Regions from separate parts of the Streptomyces sp. SL06 genome, predicted to be linked through region 1. Evidence: riboswitches for the same ligand, from Rfam matches in the RefSeq annotation. Region 1 holds a riboswitch; the other holds the start of a gene.
What was found. A riboswitch is a leader RNA that binds a small molecule or an ion and turns the genes downstream of it on or off. The one in region 1 is predicted to bind glycine.
Positions count from the first base shown of each region.

Region 1 (7,023 bases):
TTGATGGAGATCTTGTCCGGGTACGCCTTGCGGACCGGGTCCGAGTCCTGCTTCCACTCGGTGTTGCGGACCAGGGTCAGGTCCTTGCCCGGGTTGTAGGACTCGAACTTGTACGGGCCCGAGGAGAACGGGTGCAGACCGTACTTGGACTTGGTGTCCTTGTCCTGGCGGATCGGGGACGCGGAGGTGAGCGCCAGCATCTCCTCGAAGTCCGAGTTGGCCTGCGGGAGCTTGAAGACGACGGTCTTGTCGTCCGGCGTCTCGATGGCCTTCAGACCGAGCTTGTCCTTGGCCTTGTCCTTGTACGGACCCGGGTACTCGTCCTTCGGATCGAGCACCTCCTTGAGGTACGTCGGGCCGCCGGACAGCACGTCCTGCGCCCAGACGCGCTCGATGCCGTACTTGACGTCCTTGGACGTGATCGGCTGCCCGTCCTCCCAGGTGACGCCGTCACGCAGGGTGTACGTGTAGGTCTTGCCGTCGTCGGAGACCTTGCCGAGCCCCGAGGCGAGGTCCGGGGTCACACCGGCGCCGTCACTGCCGGGCTCCGTGGCGTTCGTGACGAGCTGGCGGCTGTAGTAGCGGGAGAAGTTCCACATGAAGCCGTAGTAGCCGCGCGTGGTGTCCCACGAGTCGGCGTCCTGCGCGCTGGCGAACTTCAGCTCGCCGCCCTTCTTGGCCTGGTCGGCCTGGGCGATCTTGTTGTTTGCAGCGTCGAAGCCGGCAGCGCCGTTCTTCGATCCCCCGCCACTGCTGTCGTCGTCGCCGCCGCCGCACGCCGCCGTGGTCAGCAGCGCAGCGACCACTGCGGCAGCGGCCACGGCCTGCTTGCGCCGCCCTGAGGTGCGTTGGGTAGTCACGATCTCGGATCCTCCGGATTAGATGAGAGACCCCGTGCAGGTGCCACGGGTAGCTTTGCGGTACGGCAGTTCAGCGGGAGCCCTTCGGGTCCAGCGCGTCGCGTACGCCGTCGCCGAAAAGATTGAAGGCGAGCACGGTGATGAAGATCGCCACGCCAGGGATCACCATGTACGTGGGATCCGACTTGTAGTAGTCGATCGCGCTCGAGAGCATCTGCCCCCAGGATGCGGTGGGCGGCTTGACGCCCACGCCCAGGAAGCTCAGTGCCGCTTCGGTGAGGATGTTGGTGGGGATCATCATCGTCGTGTAGACGATGATCGGCGCGACCAGGTTGGGCAGCAGTTCCTTGAACAGGATGTAGAACCGCCCGGCACCGAGGGAGCGGGCCGCCTCCACGTACTCCCGTTCACGCATCGAGAGGGTCTGGCCGCGCACGACGCGTCCGATGTAGGGCCAGCCGAAGAAGCCGATGACCAGGATCATCACGAACAGGCGCACACCTGTGCCGGACAGTCCCAGCATCTCGTTCGGCATGACGGAGACGAGCGCGATGATGAAGAGCAGCTGCGGGAAGGCCAGCAGGCCGTCCATGACCCGGCTGATGAGCGAGTCGACCCAACCGCCGAAGAAGCCGGCCAGGACTCCCAGGACGGTGCCGATCACGACGGCGACGATCGCGGACAGGAAGCCGACGAGCAGCGAGATCCGGGCGCCGTAGACGATGCGGGCGAAGATGTCGCGGCCGTTGACGGGCTCGACTCCCAGCAGGTGGTCGCCGCTGATGCCGCCCATGGATCCCGTGGGGGTGCCGAAGAGGGGGTCGATCAGGTCCTCGTGGTGCGTCTCGGGGTCCTGCCCGACGAGATTCGAGATCACGGGCGCGAGCAGCGCGATCACGATGAGGAGGAGCACCACGGCGCCGCCCGCGAGGGCCAGCTTGTCCCGTTTCAGGCGCTCCCAGGCGATCCGGCCCAGGGAACGCCCCTGTACTGCCTTGGCCTCGGCGCCGGCAACCGCCGCTTCCTCGGCCGCACTCGGGGCCGCTTCCGCGGTCGGCTCGTGCAATGGTGCCGTCATCTGGCAGGGACCCCTCTCAACCGGCGGTAGCCGGCCCGCACTTGCCGCTGTAGCGGCGTGGTTCAGTCCGTCGTACACAGGGGCGAACTCCCACCCCTTGTTGCGGGAGTCTTCAACGCTTTGGCGATCAGTAGCCAGAGTTGACGGGGAATGGATGCGCAACCGTGATGCTGTTTGAGGTGTTCCGTTATCCGGACAGTGGGTAACGGGGGTCGGACACGTACGAGTTAGGACATCAGGAACAGAATGGGGCGTTACGCTTCGATCTACGCGCGAAGATGTCGCCCTTCACCCACAGCTCGGAACCCGCGACGGTCAGTACCGGCTCCCCGCCGGAGGGTATCCGTACCCGCCCGCCGGAGCCTGGGCGGGGGCGGCGGCGTGCGCCTCGCGGTCGTAGAAGGGCCGGGTCTGGGCGCGCAGCCACATGGCGACCGGGTCATGGGCGTCGGTCATCGCGACCGTCGACACCGGCAGCCCGTCCGGCACCGCGCCGACGGACTGCTGCATCATCGCGCGCACCGCGTCGACGGCCGGCGGGGAGGTGTCGTACACATCGAGACCGATGGCGAGGTACGGCGCCCCCAGCGCCGGCTGCACCCAGGCGCGGCGCAGCGCGCGGACCGCCGGGGTGCGGTGGGCGTTCTGCGTGAGCAGGGCGTAGAACTGAGGGATCTCGATGGCCGGTTCGGACAGCCGCAGCGGCCCGGCGGGCTGGCGGTCCAGGCCGGAGGCGATGCGGCGCAGGTCCAGCCAGGGGATGCCGACGCCGCCGCCGGGTGCGTGCGGGTTGAGCCAGAGGCCGAAGTGGTCCGGGTACAGGGCGCGGGCCACCTCCAGTCCGTCGACCACCTCGTACGAACGGTTCCAGCCGCTGGCCGACAGCTCCTGGGCGGAGGTGACACAGGGCGCGTAACCGAAGCCCTCCACCTCCATGTTCCCGTACTGGGCGTCCGGGGCGCCGGCCTGGCCGTGCCACAGGAGCATCCAGACCTGGCCGGAGGTGGGGGTCGCGAGCGCGCGGAGCAGGGCCTCGTAGGCGTCGTAGCGCCCGGGGGTCACCTGGCGCAGCATGTGCTCGACCTGCCCGGTCGTGGTGCCGCTGGCGCTCACGTGTATCGCCCCTTCGAGAAGTCCCGGATATGGGACCAGCTTAAGGCTCCGCGAACAGGGGGCGCCCATGCGCTCGGGGCGCGCTGTCGTCCCGCGTGTGCGCCCGCCCGGCCGGCCCTCACAACTCCCGGTCGTAGAAGGGCCGGACCTTCTCCCGCATCCAGTCGCAGACCGGGTCCTGGGCCGCCTCCAGGAGGACCAGGTTGACCTGCCACTTCAGGGGCACCCTGGTCAGGGCCCGGCCCAGGGCGTCCAGGGGCAGGGCGCGGGCGTCGCCCTCCCAGTGGGAGAGTTCGACGCCGACGAACAGGACCGGGTCGGCGGTCTCGACGGCGGCAAGGCAGCGCCGGGCGCTGCGCACGACGCCGACGGCGGCGAACTCGGCGCCGGCCGCGGCCAGGAAGTCCACCGGGTCTTCCTGCCAGTCCGGCTCGAAGAGGCGGACCCGGCCGCCGGCCGCGGCCCCGTCCAGCGGGGTGCGGCCGGCCCGGCACAGCTCGGCCACGGCCGGCGGCGGCAGCGGGATGCCGACCACGCCGTCCGGGTTCACGGCGATGCCGAGCTGCGGCGGCAGCCCGCGGGCGAACTCCACGGCGGGGGCGACGGTGTACGCCATCTGCGCCCCGACGACCTGGCGGAACTGCTCCTCGGAGCTGAAGACCGGCACATAGGCCTGGCCGTCGATCTCCAGCGAGGGCAGGTCGAGGGGGCCGCTGCGCGGCCCGCCGCCGTTCGGCAGCGGCACCCATACGAAGCTGCGGCCGAGCACCTCCACGATCCGGCCGCCCGCGCCGGGCACGCCGAGCGAGGCGGACAGCACCTCCTCCAGCTCGTTGCCGGGCCAACCGCCGTGCGGGTGGGGGTGCGTCTGTGCCGGGAATCCGGCGGAGAAGTCCGCCGGGAGGTCCCCTGGGAAGTCCATCTGCCTACCGCCTGTGCCTGGTACCGCTGCTGTGGCTGAAAAGGCTAACGCGTCCGGTCCGAGGGCCCACCGTCCGTCACCCCGTGAACGCGATCCGGACCAGGGTGTCCGCCGCCGCCCGGTCCAGGAGGACCGCCGAGGCGCAGCCCGCGGGCAGGATGCCGGCGGTGATCGCGCGCAGCAGGCGGGAGTTGGCCGCGCGGTGCCGCAGGAAGGCGTAGCGCGAGACGGCCCGCCCGCGCTCGCGCTGGCCGGCCAGGGCCTCGCCGGCGCCGACGTTGAGCAGCAGCAGGTGCAGGGCGCCGCCCCGGCGGCGTGCTGCGCGGGCCAGCCAGCCGCGCACCCAGGCCTGGGTGCCGCAGTCGTGCACGACGACGCCCCCGCCGGAGCGCAGCGCGCGGCGCAGTCCGGCGTAGTGGGAGAGGCGGACGAGGGGCCGGTAGAGCGCGTACGGCACTAAGCGCGGCGTGCCGCGGTCCCAGCGGTCGCGGGTGTCCTGGGAGTCGACCCGGGGGCCGCGCACGGTGCGGGCCATCAGGGTGGACTTGCCGCTGCCGGGCAGCCCGGTGATCACCACCAGGTCCCGGGGGCCGAAGAGCAGGGCGTGCGGGCTGCGGCCGTCGCGGTCCCGCAGGTCGCGGACGACGGGTGCGGTCGGTTCCGCGCGGACCGCGCGGGCCGGGGCGGCGGGCTGCTCGGGCAGGGCCGGGCCCAATGCCGTGGCGTACGCCGTGGTGCTGTTCACCGTGATCGTCCTCCCCCTGGGGCGGTTCGGGCTCCCGCCTCCGTCGAGTGTAAAGAGAAGGTAATGCGCGGGTCTCCCGGTTTCGTTCACTTGCTGCCACAAGCCGGTCACAAGTGCGGCCCTGCCCAGGACCGGGCCGGGCGTGCGATGATGGCGGCGCCAACTGCATACCGGCCGTTTGAATCCGCGCGGGAGAGTCCCCGGCCTTCGCCGGGGCGCCGAAGGAGCAAGTCCCTCCCTTGAATCTCTCAGGCACCGTTACCGCGCGGGCGAGGCACATCTGAAAAGCGGACCGCCCCCGACGGCGGTCCCACCCAAGGTGCAAGTCCTGACCGCCGTGCCGCGGCGGTCATGGCGAACCTCTCAGGTTCCGATGACAGATGGGGAGGACCGACCTCGCCCGTGCCGTCCTGCCCTGGGAGACGACCGACCGATGAGCAGTACCGAACGCCGCCGTACCGCGCTGGATGCCACGCATCGCGCGCTGGGCGCGACCATGACCGACTTCGCCGGCTGGGACATGCCCCTGCGCTACGGCTCCGAGCGCGACGAGCATCTCGCCGTGCGCTCCCGGGCCGGTCTCTTCGACCTCTCGCACATGGGCGAGATCACCGTCACCGGTCCGCAGGCCGCGGCCCTCCTCGACCACGCGCTGGTCGGCAACATCGGCGCCGTGCGGCCGGGCCGGGCCCGCTACACCATGATCTGCCGCGAGGACGGCGGCATCCTGGACGACCTGATCGTCTACCGGCTCGGCGAGAGCGAGTACCTGGTGGTGGCCAACGCCTCCAACGCCCAGGTCGTGCTGGACGCGCTGACCGGGCAGGCGGCCGGCTTCGACGCCGAGGTCCGCGACGACCGCGACGCCTACGCGCTGCTCGCCGTGCAGGGTCCCGAGTCCCCCGGCATCCTCAAGAGCCTCACCGACGCCGACCTGGACGGCCTGAAGTACTACGCGGGCCTGCCCGGCACCGTGGCCGGTGTGCCGGCGCTGATCGCGCGCACCGGCTACACCGGCGAGGACGGCTTCGAGCTGTTCGTGGGTCCGGAGCACGCCGTCGCGCTGTGGGAGGCGCTGACCGGGGCGGGCGAGGGCGTCGGCCTGGTCCCGTGCGGTCTGTCCTGCCGGGACACGCTCCGCCTGGAGGCGGGCATGCCGCTGTACGGGCACGAGCTGACGACCGCCCTGACGCCCTTCGACGCCGGGCTCGGCCGGGTGGTGAAGTTCGAGAAGGAGGGCGACTTCGTCGGCCGCGCGGCACTGGCCGAGGCCGCCGGGCGCGCCGCCGCCACGCCGCCCCGGGTCCTGGTCGGCCTGGTCGCCGAGGGCCGCCGGGTCCCGCGCGCCGGGTACCCGGTCGTCGCCGGCGGCGAGGCCGTCGGCGAGGTCACCTCCGGCGCGCCGTCCCCGACGCTCGGCAGGCCGATCGCCATGGCGTACGTCGACCCCGCGCACGCGGCACCGGGCACGCCGGGGGTCGGCGTGGACATCCGGGGCAGCCACGAGCCGTACGAGGTCGTGGCGCTGCCGTTCTACAAGCGCCAGAAGTAGACACTGGGCGTCGGGGCACCCTCGCCGCCCCGCGCGTGTTCTCGCCGCTCACCAGCGGTTTCAGCAGTACCCCCTTGATCAGCCTTCATCAGCACTCCGCCGCGTACAGGAGAATTCAGGCCATGAGCAATCCCCAGCAGCTGCGCTACAGCAAGGAGCACGAGTGGCTGTCGGCCGCCGAGGACGGCACCTCGACGGTCGGCATCACGGAGCACGCGGCCAACGCGCTCGGTGACGTTGTGTTCGTCCAGCTCCCCGAGGTCGGCGCCTCGGTGTCCGCGGGCGAGACCTGCGGCGAACTGGAGTCGACCAAGTCGGTCTCCGACCTGTACTCCCCGGTCTCCGGCGAGGTCACCGAGGTCAACGAGGACGTCGTCAACGACCCGTCGCTGGTGAACTCCGCGCCCTTCGAGGGCGGCTGGCTGTTCCGGGTACGTGTCACGGACGAGCCGGCCGACCTGCTCTCCGCCGACGAGTACACCGCCTTCACCGCCGGCTGAGGAGTCACCCACCGCATGTCGCTTCTGAACACGCCCCTGCACGAACTCGACCCCGACATCGCCGCCGCCGTCGACGCCGAGCTGGACCGCCAGCAGTCCACCCTCGAGATGATCGCCTCGGAGAACTTCGCTCCGGTCGCGGTCATGGAGGCCCAGGGCTCGGTCCTGACCAACAAGTACGCCGAGGGCTACCCCGGCCGCCGCTACTACGGCGGCTGCGAGCACGTCGACGTGGTCGAGCGGATCGCCGTCG
Region 1 covers NZ_JBSYOT010000002.1:2,092,979-2,100,001, forward strand. Annotated here, with positions in the region: gene AC4IHM_RS09340 (ABC transporter substrate-binding protein) at 1-860, opposite strand, end outside; gene AC4IHM_RS09345 (ABC transporter permease) at 931-1,938, opposite strand; gene AC4IHM_RS09350 (enhanced serine sensitivity protein SseB C-terminal domain-containing protein) at 2,254-3,051, opposite strand; gene AC4IHM_RS09355 (enhanced serine sensitivity protein SseB) at 3,170-3,973, opposite strand; gene AC4IHM_RS09360 (AAA family ATPase) at 4,050-4,718, opposite strand; glycine riboswitch at 4,898-4,992, shown strand; glycine riboswitch at 4,993-5,108, shown strand; gene gcvT (glycine cleavage system aminomethyltransferase GcvT) at 5,152-6,270, shown strand; gene gcvH (glycine cleavage system protein GcvH) at 6,393-6,770, shown strand; gene glyA (serine hydroxymethyltransferase) at 6,786-7,023, shown strand, end outside.

Region 2 (7,023 bases), 4.0 Mb from region 1:
GCGGGACGAGCTGCTCGCCGCGGCCGGTGTCGGCGACCAGGAGCTGAAGGAGTGGGAGTCGTACGGCCTCCTCGCCCCGCTGCCCGACGGGGCGTACGACGCCGAGGCGGTCACCGTGGCGTCGCTGGTGGTCCAGCTGGGGCGGTCCGGGATCGAGCCGCGGCATCTGCGGGTGATGAAGGCGGCCGCCGACCGCGAGGCCGGGCTCGTGGAGCAGGTGGTGGCCCCGCTGAAGCGGCATCGCAACCCTCAGACCAGGGCACATGCGGAAGACCGCACCAAGGAGCTGGCCGGGCTGGCGGTGAAACTGCACGCGGCGCTGGTGCAGACCGCCCTCGGTGTGCGGCTGCCCTGAGACGGGCGGGTCCGAGGACCCGTATCGCCCACCCGATCCCGGCCCGACTACCCAAACGTCCCGGGCACGGCCTAGGGTTGCTGTGTGAACGAGCTCGATGTCGTAGGTGTCCGGGTCGAGATGCCCTCCAACCAACCGATCGTTCTGCTGCGCGAGGTCGGGGGCGACCGTTACCTTCCCATCTGGATCGGGCCTGGGGAGGCGACGGCGATCGCCTTCGCCCAGCAGGGCATGGCCCCCGCACGGCCGCTGACCCACGACCTGTTCAAGGACGTGCTGGAAGCCGTCGGCCAGGAACTCACGGAAGTGCGCATCACGGACCTGCGTGACGGGGTCTTCTACGCCGAGCTGGTATTCGCGAGCGGTGTCGAGGTGAGCGCCAGGCCGTCCGACGCCATAGCGCTGGCCCTGCGCACCGGGACGCCGATCTACGGCAGCGACACGGTGCTCGACGACGCCGGCATCGCCATCCCGGACGAGCAGGAGGACGAGGTGGAGAAGTTCCGCGAGTTCCTCGACCAGATCTCGCCGGAGGACTTCGGGAGCAGCAATCAGTGAGGGCGCGGGGCCGAGGTGCCACGGGGTCCGTTTTGGCACATTCGGCTAGCCTTTCCCCGTGTGAGGGCACGCGAAACCACTCGTAGGGTGATTATCACTCGGCGTGCCGAGTGTGGCGATCGTTGACGCACCCTTGGTGACTGCCTACCTTCGAGGAGGCAGGTCAAGGACGGAGGTCGGCGTGAGAACGAGCGGCGACGGTACGGCTGGGGGTGGCCCCGGGCGCAGTCTCGGGGTGAGCGGTCCGTACCCTCCCCCCAGCTCTCGGCTCCGCGCGAGCGGGGCGTATCCCCAGCACGGTGGCGCGGCCGATCCCGCTGCGCAGCGGTCGGCTGCCGTGCCGAGCAGCAAAGGGGCGACGCCCATGGCGTCCGAGCAGATCGGCTACCGCGGGCCGACGGCCTGCGCAGCCGCCGGTATCACCTACCGGCAGCTCGACTACTGGGCCCGAACCGGCCTCGTCGAGCCCAGCGTGCGGCCCGCGCACGGATCCGGGACACAGCGCCTGTACAGCTTCCGCGACGTGGTCGTGCTGAAGATCGTGAAGCGTTTCCTCGACACCGGCGTGTCCCTGCAGAACATCCGCACCACCGTCCAGCACCTCGGGGAGCGCGGCTTCCGGGACCTGGAGCGGATGACGCTGATGAGCGACGGCGCCACGGTCTACGAGTGCACGTCGCCCGACGAGGTGCACGCCCTGCTCCAGGGCGGCCAGGGCATCTTCGGGATCGCCGTGGGCGTGGTGTGGCGGGACGTCGAGAGCGCGCTGTCCCAGCTGCACGGGGAGCGGATCGACACGGGGGAGACCCTGGTCGGGCACAATCCGGCGGACGAGCTGGCCCGGCGGCGCAACCGGGCGGTCTGACCCGCCGCCGCACACGGGCGCATTGTCAGTGGCGTAGGGCAGCATCGGAGATGTGAGAACCGCGCCCACGATCCTGCATCTCGACATGGATGCCTTCTTCGCCTCGGTGGAGCAGGCGTCCAAGCCGAGCCTGCGCGGGAAGGCGGTCGTCGTGGGTGGCCTCGGACCGCGCGGCGTGGTCGCCACCGCCTCGTACGAGGCGCGGGTCTTCGGCGTCCATTCGGCGATGCCCATGGGCCAGGCCCGGCGGCTGGCGCCCAACGCCGCGTATCTCGTTCCGCGCTTCCAGCTCTACCGGTCGATCAGCGAGCAGGTGATGCGGCTGCTGCGGGAGCTGTCGCCGCTGGTGGAGCCGCTGAGCCTGGACGAGGCCTTCGTGGATCTGGAGGCCGGCGGAGCGGCCCGGGACGCGGAGTCGGCACGGCTGACCGGGGCGAAGCTGCGCGCGGACATCCGCGCCGTCACCGGACTCACCGGATCCGTGGGGCTCGCCGCCTCCAAGATGCTGGCCAAGATCGCCTCCGAGGAGGCCAAGCCCGACGGGCTGGTGCTGATCCCGCCGGGGACGGAGCGGGCCATGCTGGAGCCGATGTCCGTGCGGACGCTGCCCGGGGTGGGACCGGCGACGGGCGACCATCTGCGGCGGGCCGGGATCACCACGGTCGGCGAACTCGCCGAGGCGGGCGAGGACGAGCTGGTTCGGATGGTGGGCAAGGCGCACGGCCACGCCCTGTACGCCATGGCGCTGGCGCTCGACGAGCGGCCCGTGGTGTCCGAGCGGGAGACCAAGTCGGTGTCGGTCGAGGACACCTACGACGTGGACATCCACGACCGGGTGCGGGTCGGCGTGGAGGTGGGGCGGCTGGCCGACCGGTGCGTGCGGCGGCTGCGCGGGTCCGGTCTGTCCGGGCGGACCATCGTCCTCAAGGTGCGCAGATACGACTTCTCCACGCTGACGCGCTCCGAGACCCTGCGCGGGCCCACGGACGACCCGGCGGTGGTGCGGGAGGCCGCCGCCCGGCTGCTGGACTCGGTGGACACCACCGGCGGCGTGCGGCTGCTCGGGGTCGGCGTCAGCGGGCTCGCCGACTACACGCAGGAGGACCTGTTCGCGCAGGCGGCGGGGGACCGGGCCGAGGAACTCGCCGAGGAGCCCGATGCCGAGCCCGTGGCGGCCGAGCAGCCTGCGGCCCCCGCCGAGCGCCGGTGGCCCGCGGGGCACGACGTGCGGCACACGCAGTACGGGCACGGGTGGGTGCAGGGCAGCGGGCTCGGGCGGGTCACCGTGCGGTTCGAGACGCCGTACTCGGCGGTCGGCCGGGTGCGCACCTTTCCGGTGGACGCCCGGGAGCTGACGCCGGCCGATCCGCTGCCGCTGGTCCGGCCCGTGGGGCGAAGACCCGGCGAGGGGGACGGGCAGGCCTGGTCGCGGACGCGGATGCCGGCGGGACCGGCGTGTCGGACGCCGGCGCGCGGACCGGTCCGAGGGGGCCCGTGAGACCGGCGCCAGGCTAGGGGGCGTCGTGTGGATCAGGCCGTGGGAGATCGGCGGTGCTCCTCGGTGCCGGTGAGCGGGGTCCGGTGCGTGCGGCCGCGAGGCGGAGGAGGGAGTCGACGCGGAGCGTCGGCGAGTGACGACAACGCCGCGGACGTGCGTGCCGGGCCCCGTGTCCGCGGCTTGATCCGCACGACACCCCCCAGGACCCGGCGGGCGTGTGTCGTGCGGACGGGGTGTCAGTTCTCCTCGTTGCCCGTGCCCGCGAGCTTGCCGAAGTCGTGGTCGGGGAGCGGATCGGGCGCGGCCACGTCGAGGCCGTAGTGGTGATAGAGCTGGAGTTCCTGCTCCGGCGAGAGGTGGCGGCCGACGCCGAAGTCGGGCGCCTCCTTGATCAGGGACCGGTCGAAGGGCACGCGCAGGGTGCCCTCGACCAGCTCGCTGGGCTCCAGGGGCACGAAGGCGTCCCTGCTGAACAGACCGGTGCGTATCGCCGCCCACTCGGGGACGCCGGTGGCGTCGTCGAGATAGACCTCGTCGACGGTGCCGATCCTGGTGCCGTCACGGTCGAAGGCCTTGCGGCCGATCAGGTTCCGCGGGTCGATGTCAGTACGCACGGGGCCCTCCACTTGGTCGCACTGGGGTCGCACACCAGCCACTGAATCATCCGTAAGTACTACAAAAGAGCACATGGGGGCGGTTGGCCACTCGAAGGCCCGTGCGGCGGCCTCGCTGGTAGGCTGGCAGACGGCTGCTGACCCCGCGCGGGAGAGTCCTCCGAACACCGTCGGAGGCGCCGAAGGAGCAAATCCTCCCCGGAATCTCTCAGGCTCACGTACCGCGCGGACGAGGTCACTCTGGAAAGCAGGGCGGGTGTCGACGGCTTCCGCCCTCACCGACGGTGAAAGCCGGGAGCGCCCTCGGGCCGCCCGGTGAAGCTCTCAGGTTGAGATGACAGAGGGGGAGGCCGTCCGGGTACCCGCGCCGTGGTGCCCCTCGAAGGTCGTCAGACCAGGAGGCCTCCGCAATGACCGCCCATCGCATTCCGCTCTCCGAACTCGAACAGGCAGCGCCGTTCGAGCAGCGCCACATCGGCCCCGACCAGGAGGCCAGGGCCAAGATGCTCGCGCAGGTCGGATACGGTTCGCTCGACGAGCTGACGGCCGCCGCGGTGCCGGACGTGATCAAGAACACCGAGGCGCTCGACCTGCCGGGCGCCCGCTCCGAGGCCGAGGTGCTGGCCGAGCTGCGCTCACTGGCCGACCGCAACCAGGTCCTCGACTCCATGATCGGCCTCGGCTACTACGGCACGTTCACCCCGTCGGTCATCCTGCGCAACGTCATGGAGAACCCCGCCTGGTACACCGCCTACACGCCGTACCAGCCGGAGATCTCCCAGGGCCGCCTGGAGGCCCTGCTGAACTTCCAGACCATGGTCGCCGACCTCACCGGCCTGCCGACCTCCGGCGCCTCGCTGCTCGACGAGGGCACCGCCGCCGCCGAGGCGATGGCGCTCTCCCGCCGCATGGGCGGGAACAAGAAGGGCCTGTTCCTGGTCGACGCGGACGCCCTGCCGCAGACCGTCGCCGTGATCCGGACCCGCGCCGAGCCGACCGGCGTCGAGGTCGTCGTCGCCGACCTGAGCGAGGGCATCCCGGCCGAGGTCGCCGAACGGGAGATCAACGGCGTCCTGATCCAGTACCCCGGCGCCTCCGGTGCCGTACGCGACATCAAGCCGGTCGTCGACCGGGCGCACGAACTCGGCGCGCTCGTCACCGTCGCCGCCGACCTGCTCGCCCTCACCCTGCTCACCTCGCCCGGCGAACTGGGCGCGGACATCGCCATCGGCACGACCCAGCGCTTCGGCGTGCCCATGGGCTTCGGCGGGCCGCACGCCGGCTACATGGCGGTGCGCGAGAAGTTCGCGCGCAGCCTGCCCGGCCGCCTGGTGGGTGTGTCCGTGGACGCCGACGGCAACAAGGCCTACCGCCTCGCCCTGCAGACCCGCGAGCAGCACATCCGCCGCGAGAAGGCCACCAGCAACATCTGCACCGCGCAGGTGCTGCTCGCCGTCATGGCCGGCATGTACGCCGTGTACCACGGACCGGAGGGGCTGCGGGCCATCGCGCGGCGCGCCCACCGGTACGCCTCCCTCGCCGCGGCGGGCCTCGCGGCCGGCGGCGTCGAGATCGTCCACGGCGCCTACTTCGACACGGTCACCGCGCGGGTGCCGGGCCGGGCCGCCGAGGTCGTCCGCGCCGCCCGCGAGAACGGCGTCAACGTACGGCTCGTCGACGCCGACCACGTCTCGTTCGCCTGCGACGAGACCACCACGCGCGCCCAGCTCGGCGGCGTGTGGCACGCCTTCGGCGTCGAGGCCGACATCGAGTCCCTGGACGCGGGGACCGAGGAGACGCTGCCCGAGGCGCTGCTGCGCACCGACGACTTCCTGACCCACCCCGTCTTCCGGCAGTACCGCTCCGAGACCGCGATGCTGCGCTATCTGCGCCGTCTCTCCGACCGGGACTACGCGCTGGACCGGGGCATGATCCCGCTGGGCTCCTGCACCATGAAGCTCAACGCGACCACCGAGATGGAGCCGGTCACCTGGCCCGAGTTCGGTGCGCTGCACCCCTTCGCGCCCGCCGAGCAGGCGCAGGGCTACCTGACGCTCATCCGTGAGCTGGAGGAGCGGCTCGCCGAGGTCACCGGGTACGACAAGGTGTCGCTCCAGCCGAACGCCGGCTCGCAGGGCGAGTTCGCGGGCCTGCTCGCCGTACGCGGCTACCACCGGGCCAACGGCGACGAGCAGCGCACCGTGTGCCTCATCCCGTCCTCCGCGCACGGCACCAACGCCGCCAGCGCCGTGCTGGCCGGCATGAAGGTGGTCGTCGTCAAGACCGCCGAGGACGGCGAGATCGACGTCGAGGATCTGCGCGCCAGGATCGAGCAGCACCGCGAGGAACTGGCCGTGCTGATGATCACCTACCCCTCCACGCACGGCGTCTTCGAGGAGCACGTCGCCGACATCTGCGCCCGGGTGCACGACGCCGGCGGACAGGTCTACGTGGACGGTGCCAACCTCAACGCCCTGGTCGGCCTCGCCAAGCCGGGCCACTTCGGCGGCGACGTCTCGCACCTGAACCTGCACAAGACCTTCTGCATCCCGCACGGCGGCGGCGGTCCCGGCGTCGGCCCCGTGGCCGTACGGTCGCATCTGGCGCCGTACCTGCCGAACCACCCCTTGCAGGCCGCGGCCGGTCCGCAGACGGGTGTCGGTCCGGTCTCGGCGGCGCCGTGGGGCTCGGCGGGCATCCTGCCGATCTCCTGGTCGTACGTCCGGCTGATGGGCGGCGAGGGGCTCAAGCGCGCCACGCAGGTCGCCGTGCTGTCCGCCAACTACATCGCCAAGCGGCTGGAGCCGCACTACCCGGTGCTGTACACCGGTCCGGGCGGTCTTGTCGCGCACGAGTGCATCATCGACCTGCGCCCGCTGACCAGGGCGACCGGCGTCAGCGTCGACGATGTCGCCAAGCGCCTGATCGACTACGGCTTCCACGCGCCGACGATGTCGTTCCCGGTGGCCGGCACGCTGATGATCGAGCCGACCGAGTCCGAGGACCTGGCCGAGCTCGACCGGTTCTGCGAGGCGATGATCGCCATCCGCGCGGAAATCGAGAAGGTCGGCTCCGGCGTCTGGCCCGCCGACGACAACCCGCTGCGGGGCGCCCCGCACACCGCCGGCGCCCT
Region 2 covers NZ_JBSYOT010000002.1:6,134,646-6,141,668, forward strand. Annotated here, with positions in the region: gene ftsR (transcriptional regulator FtsR) at 1-355, shown strand, start outside; gene AC4IHM_RS28160 (bifunctional nuclease family protein) at 440-913, shown strand; gene AC4IHM_RS28165 (MerR family transcriptional regulator) at 1,095-1,778, shown strand; gene AC4IHM_RS28170 (DNA polymerase IV) at 1,831-3,276, shown strand; gene AC4IHM_RS28175 (PRC-barrel domain-containing protein) at 3,513-3,890, opposite strand; glycine riboswitch at 4,029-4,124, shown strand; gene gcvP (aminomethyl-transferring glycine dehydrogenase) at 4,301-7,023, shown strand, end outside.
Region 2: another riboswitch for glycine. It lies ahead of gcvP (aminomethyl-transferring glycine dehydrogenase); the one in region 1 lies ahead of gcvT (glycine cleavage system aminomethyltransferase GcvT).